DNA from 2 places in the Burkholderia sp. A9 genome. Region 1 is predicted to be linked to the other one. Evidence: predicted binding sites of a transcription regulator. Region 1 holds the regulator's gene; the other holds the start of a gene.
The links. Region 1 encodes HrcA, which represses chaperone genes, less so after heat shock. Its sites were predicted from a motif close to TTAGCACTCNNNNNNNNNGAGTGCTAA; they were not measured.
Positions count from the first base shown of each region.

Region 1 (3,418 bases):
CGCCGATCCACGCGGGCGCGCCGTTCAGACACGGAATCCGGTGGAACGCCTGGCCGCCGCCGGCGATGAATTCGTCGCGCACTTCCATCCCGATCTCCTCGATCGTCTCCAGACAATCGGCCGTGAAACCGGGACAGAACACGTCGGCCCGCCGCACGCCGGCCTCGCCGAGCTCGCGCAGCGTCGGCGCCGTGTACGGCTGCAGCCACTCGGCCTTGCCGAAGCGCGACTGGAAGGTCACGCGGCATTCGAGCGTCGACAGCCCGAGCGCCGCCATCAACAGCGCGCCCGTCTGCTGGCACTGGTCGTGATAGGGGTCGCCGAGGTCGAGCGTGCGTTTCGGCACGCCGTGAAAGCTCAGCACGAGCTTGTCGCCGGCCGCGAAGTCGGGCCGGCCGTGCTGCGCCCAGTACTGGCGCACCTGCTCGGCGAGCGCGTGGATGTAGGCCGGATGGTCGGCGTAATGCCGCACCGTGCGCACTTCCGGCTGGTTGCGCATCCGCGCGAGCGCGCCGAACGCGGCATCGAATGCCGTCGCGGTGGTCGACGCCGAATATTGCGGATACATCGGCATCAGCAGCACGCGCTCGACGCCCGCGCGCTTGAACTGCGCAAGCGCCTGCGCAATGTTCGGGCTGCCGTAGCGCATCGCGTAGTCGACCATCACCTGGTAGCCGTTCGACGCGAGCAGGTGCCGCACGCCGTCGGTCTGGCGCTCGGTGTACACGCGCAGCGGCGAGCCCTCGGGCATCCAGACGGCCGCGTATTTCTTCGCGGACGCGCGCCCGCGCAGCGGCAGGATCAGCGTGCGCAGCAGCACCTGCCAGACGACCTGCGGGATTTCGACGACGCGGGGATCCGACAGGAATTCGGCCAGATAGCGCCGCACCGCGCGCGGGGTCGGGGCGTCGGGCGTGCCGAGGTTGATCAGCAGCACGCCGATGCGATGGGCAGCTGCGACGCTCGAAGGCGGCTCAAGATCGAAACGCATGGGCAGGAACGTGCTCGGGGCACGCAGTCGGACGGCCCTCAATTATAGCGGGCCGCCTCGCTCGGGTCGGCTGGCCGTTCGGCCGACTGGCGGCGCGCCCGGTGCCGCGGCACGATGGCGGAACGGTGTCGGCGCCGGCTACTGCTGGCTCAGTGTGAGCGACAGCAGGCGCGCGGTGATGTCGACGATCGGGATCACGCGGTTGTACGCCATGCGGGTCGGGCCGATCACGCCGAGCGTGCCGACGATCTGGCCGTTCACCTCGTACGGCGCGGTGACGACGCTCATTTCCTCGATCGGCACGAGCGTCGATTCGCCGCCGATGAAGATCTGCACGCCCTGGGCGTGGCTCGACACGTCGAGCAGTTGCAGGAGGCCCGTCTTTTGGTCGAATACGTCGAACAGCTTGCGCAGGCGCGCCATGTCGGACGACAGATCCGCCACTTCGAGCAGGTTGCGCTCGCCGGAAATGAGCACCGTGTCCTCGGTGTCGGGCACCTCGGTGCTGGCCGTCACGGCCGCGTGCATCAGCGTGGTCATGTCGCCGCGCAGCTGGTCGATCTCGTCGCGCAGGCGGCGGCGCACCTCGTCGAACGACAGGCCGGCGAAGTGCGCATTGATGTAGTTGGACGCCTCGGTCAGCTGCGACGGCGAATAGTCGCGCGGCGTCGCGAGCATCCGGTTCTGCACGTCGCCCTCGGGGGTGACGATGATCAGCAGGATGCGCTTGTCCGACAGGCGCATGAACTCGATCTGCTTGAACACGTGGCTGCGGCGCGGTGTCAGCACGACGCCCGCGAACTGCGACAGGTTCGACAGCACGCTCGCCGCGGCCGCCACCACCCGCTGCTGCGGTTCGCCGGCCTGCAGCGTGTTCTGTACCTGCCGCGCGACGGCCTCGGCGTCGATCGGCGCCTCGACCGTCAGCATCGTGTCGACGAACAGGCGATAGCCCCGCGGCGTCGGGATGCGGCCGGCCGACGTGTGCGGGCTCGACACGAGGCCGAGCTCCTCCAGGTCGGACATCACGTTGCGGATCGTCGCCGGGCTCAGCTCAAGCCCGGAATAACGGGACAACGTGCGCGAGCCGACCGGCTGACCGTCGGCGATATACCGTTCGATCAGGGTTTTCAGGAGGGTTCGTGCGCGAGGATCTAGCATGGTGGAAAATTTTAGCGCAACCGCGCGACCGCGGCGAGTATCCACGGCCACCGTCGCGCAGCCCGACCCGATCCGGCCCCGTCTGTGCACAGCCGGTTCTTTTCGTCAACGAGCTATGGTGTAATGCCGGCATGAAAACCGGTAATCAGTTCAACACTGTCGCGCTCGTCGGCCGGAGCAACACGCCCGGTATCGCCGAGCCGCTCGCCACGCTGGCTGGCTGCATCGCGAAGCTCGGCTTCGAGGTCGTGTTCGAGGCCGACACCGCGCGCGAGATCGGCATCTCCGGCTATCCGGCGCTCACCCCGGCGGAAATCGGGGCGCGCGCGGACGTGGCGGTCGTGCTCGGCGGCGACGGCACGATGCTCGGCATCGGGCGCCAGCTCGCGCCGTACAAGACACCGCTGATCGGGATCAACCACGGGCGGCTCGGCTTCATCACGGACATCGCGGCGGCCGACATGCAGGCGCGCGTCCCGGTGATCCTGTCGGGCAAGTTCGAGCGCGAGGAGCGCTCGCTGCTCGAGGCCCGGATCATGCGCGACGGTGAGCCGATCTACCACGCGATCGCGTTCAACGACGTCGTCGTGACCCGCAGCGGCTTCTCGGGGATGGTCGAGCTGCGCGCGTCGGTCGACGGCCGCTACATGTACAACCAGCGTTCGGACGGCCTGATCGTCGCCACGCCGACCGGCTCGACCGCATACGCGCTGTCGTCGGCCGGCCCGATCCTGCATCCGCAGCTTCAGGGCATCGTGCTCGTGCCGATCGCGCCGCATGCGCTGTCGAACCGGCCGATCGTGCTGCCCGACGATTCGAAGATCGCGATCCAGATCGTCGGCGGGCGCGACGTCAACGTGAACTTCGACATGCAGTCGTTCACCGCGCTGGAGCTGAACGACACGATCGAGGTGCGCCGCTCGAAGCACACGGTGCCGTTCCTGCACCCGATCGGCTACAGCTACTACGCGACGCTGCGCAAGAAGCTGCACTGGAACGAACACGCATCGAACGAAGACGACAAGGCGTCCTGACGCACCTCCGCCCGACACCATGCTCCGCCACCTCTCGATTCGCGACTTCGTCATCGTCGCCGCGCTCGATCTCGAATTCGACAGCGGCTTTACCGTCTTTTCCGGCGAAACCGGCGCCGGCAAATCGATCCTGATCGACGCCCTGGCCCTCGCGCTCGGCGAACGCGCCGACGCGAGCGTCGTGCGCGCCGGCTGCGGCCGTGCCGACATCACCGCCGAGTTCACGCCGCAC
Region 1 is NZ_JSZN01000033.1:89,901-93,318, forward strand. It holds gene hemH (ferrochelatase) at 1-991, opposite strand, end outside; gene hrcA (heat-inducible transcriptional repressor HrcA) at 1,130-2,152, opposite strand; gene PI86_RS13920 (NAD kinase) at 2,284-3,186, shown strand; gene recN (DNA repair protein RecN) at 3,206-3,418, shown strand, end outside.

Region 2 (3,418 bases), on a different contig from region 1:
ACAAGCTCCCGGTTTTCATGGAACAGAAAAAAGCCCCGCGCTCGGCGGGGCTGAAAGCTCGCATCGTTTTCCTGGAACACGCCGGCGAGGCGCTGCGGCCCGCAGTGTGGGCACGGACAGGCGGGCGCATTCCGGGCGAGTGCACGAAAGTACACGCCCTCTCAGAACCTTTAAATTGTGTTACCTGCTCGAGGTGGCCCGTGCCGCTCGCTCAGTACCGCATCACCAGATACAAGCCGGCCGCGGCAAGCGCCATCCCCGGCCACGCGAGCGCGCCGATCGTCTCGCCGAGCACGACGAGCGCGATCAGCGCGGTGGCCGGCGGAATCAGGAAAAACAGCGCCGATACGCGCGACGCCTCGCCGTAGCGCACCATCGCCAGCAGCAGCGAGATCGCGATCAGCGAATTGCAGATCACCAGGTACGCGAGCGAACCGGCGAGGCCGGCGGTCCAGTGCACGTGCATCGGTTCGAGCGCGAACGCGAGCGGCGCGGTCACCGCGAGGCCGACCGTGTATTGCACGAGGTTCGCGGTGACGGGATGGACGTTGGTGCCGAAGCGTTTTTCCCACAGCGTGCCGCCGGTGATGCACGCGAGTGCGAGCAGCGCGAACGCCAGCGCCCACGCCGACGACACCGCGACCGACGAACGCGCGAGGATGACGAGCACCGCGCCGGCGGCGCCGAGCGCGAGCCCGATCCAGCGCAGCGCGCCGACACGCTCGCCGGCGATCAGCGGCGCGAGCAGGCCGACGAGAATCGGTTGCTGCGACGTGACGAGCGCGACGGCCCCGGCCGACATCCCGAGCTTCAGGCTCAGATACGTGAACGAGAAATAGCCGGCCTGCAGCAGCAAGCCGACGACGACGAGATTGCGCCATTCGCCGCGCGTGCGCGGCAACGCGGGGCGCAGCCACAGGAACGGCCCGGCGAGCAGCGCGACGACGCATGCGTAGCGCAGTGCGAGGAACGTCAGCGGATCGGCATCGCGCAGCCCGAGCTTCAGGAACACGAAGCCGCTCGCCCACAGCAGCAGGAACAGCGCGGGCGCGATGCGCAGCCACGCGGGTTGTCGTCCGGCTTCCGGTGTCCTTGCCACGCTCGTGCGCTCCCCGGGCGAGTGTGCGATGTCGGGATCATACGCTTCGGCTGCGCGGCGCCCTTCGCTCTCCATCCATAGCGCATCCGCGCAAATGCTTTTCCGAATCCGTTATTGGATCGCGCCGCCGCGCGTTTTTATACTCGTCAGCACGCTCTGATGAAGAGTGCCAGCCAATTTCGACGCAACAGAACAGGACAGACAGATGAGCCTACGCCCCTTGCACGACCGGGTCATCGTGAAGCGACTCGACCAGGAAACCACCACCGCTTCGGGCATCGTGATCCCCGACAGCGCCGCGGAAAAGCCCGACCAGGGCGAAGTGATCGCCGTCGGCCCCGGCCGCAAGGACGCGGACGGCCAGCGCATCGTGCCCGACCTGCAGGTCGGCGAACGCGTGCTGTTCGGCAAGTACGCAGGCCAGGCCGTCAAGGTGGACGGCAACGAATTCCTCGTACTGCGCGAGGAAGACATCGTCGCGGTCGTCAATCAATAACGGAGTGCAATCATGGCAGCGAAGGAAATCATTTTCAGCGACGTCGCCCGTGCGAAATTGACCGAAGGCGTCAACCTTCTCGCGAACGCAGTGAAGGTCACGCTCGGGCCGAAGGGCCGCAACGTCGTGCTCGAACGCAGCTTCGGCGCGCCCGTCGTCACGAAGGACGGCGTGTCGGTCGCGAAGGAAATCGAACTCGCGGACAAGCTGCAGAACATCGGCGCGCAGCTCGTGAAGGAAGTCGCGTCGCGCACCAGCGATGCGGCCGGCGACGGCACGACGACGGCCACCGTGCTCGCGCAGGCGATCGTGCGTGAAGGCCAGAAATACGTCGCGGCCGGGCTCAACCCGCTCGACCTGAAGCGCGGGATCGACAAGGCCGTGGCAGCAGCCGTCGACGAGCTGAAGAAGATCAGCAAGCCGACCACCACGAGCAAGGAAATCGCGCAGGTCGCGACGATCTCCGCGAACGGCGAGGAATCGATCGGCCAGCGCATCGCCGAGGCGATCGACCGCGTCGGCAAGGAAGGCGTGATCACCGTCGAGGACGGCAAGTCGCTCGCCGACGAGCTCGACGTGGTCGAAGGGCTGCAGTTCGATCGCGGCTACCTGTCGCCGTACTTCATCACCCATCCCGACAAGCAGATCGCCGAGATCGAGAACCCGTACATCCTGCTGCACGACAAGAAGATCTCGAACATCCGCGACCTGCTGCCGGTGCTCGAACAGGTCGCGAAGTCGGGCCGGCCGCTGCTGATCATTGCTGAGGACGTCGAGGGCGAAGCGCTCGCGACGCTGGTCGTGAACAACATCCGCGGCATCCTGAAGACGGTCGCGGTCAAGGCGCCGGGCTTCGGCGATCGCCGCAAGGCGCTGCTCGAGGACATCGCGATCCTCACCGGCGGGCAGGTGATCGCCGAGGAAACGGGCCTGACGCTCGAAAAGGCGACGCTCGCCGAGCTTGGCCAGGCGAAGCGCATCGAGGTCGGCAAGGAAAACACGACCGTGATCGACGGCGCGGGCGATGCGAAAAACATCGAGGCGCGCGTGAAGCAGATCCGCGTGCAGATCGAGGAAGCGACGTCGGACTACGACCGTGAAAAGCTGCAGGAACGCGTGGCGAAGCTGGCCGGCGGCGTGGCCGTGATCAAGGTCGGCGGCGCGACCGAGATCGAGGTGAAGGAGAAGAAGGACCGCGTCGACGACGCGCTGCACGCAACGCGCGCGGCTGTGGAAGAAGGCATCGTCCCGGGCGGCGGGGTCGCGCTGATCCGCGTGCGGCCGGCGATCCGCGAACTGAAGGGCGCGAACGCCGACCAGAACGCGGGCATCAAGATCGTGCTGCGCGCGCTGGAGGAACCGCTGCGCCAGATCGTCACGAATGCGGGCGAGGAAGCGAGCGTGGTTGTCGCGAAGGTTGCGGAAGGCGCGGGCAACTTCGGCTACAACGCGCAGACCGGTGAATACGGCGATCTCGTCGAATCGGGCGTGCTCGATCCGACCAAGGTCACGCGCACCGCGCTGCAGAACGCGGCGTCGGTCGCCGGGCTGCTGCTGACGACCGATGCGACCGTGTTCGAAGCGCCGAAGGACGCGGCGCCGGCCGCGACGCCGGGCGGCCCGGGTGCGGGCGGGCCGGGGTTCGATTTCTGATCGCCGGTACGTGCGATCGCCCGAACCTGGCGACCGCACGCCTCCACCCACGACGCGTGGCGGCACCGGTCGCCACGCGTTTTTTATCAGCGGACGCCGGGCGAACCGTCGTCAGAACATCTGGCGCAGGCCGATCGCGGCCCCGACGTTGTTGGTCCTGCCGATCTGGT
Region 2 is NZ_JSZN01000015.1:57,301-60,718, forward strand. It holds gene PI86_RS07365 (DMT family transporter) at 212-1,174, opposite strand; gene PI86_RS07370 (co-chaperone GroES) at 1,305-1,595, shown strand; gene groL (chaperonin GroEL) at 1,608-3,248, shown strand; gene PI86_RS07380 (porin) at 3,360-3,418, opposite strand, start outside.
Region 2: PI86_RS07370 (co-chaperone GroES) is a predicted target of HrcA. The motif match lies at 1,246-1,272, and genes of this name have one in related genera.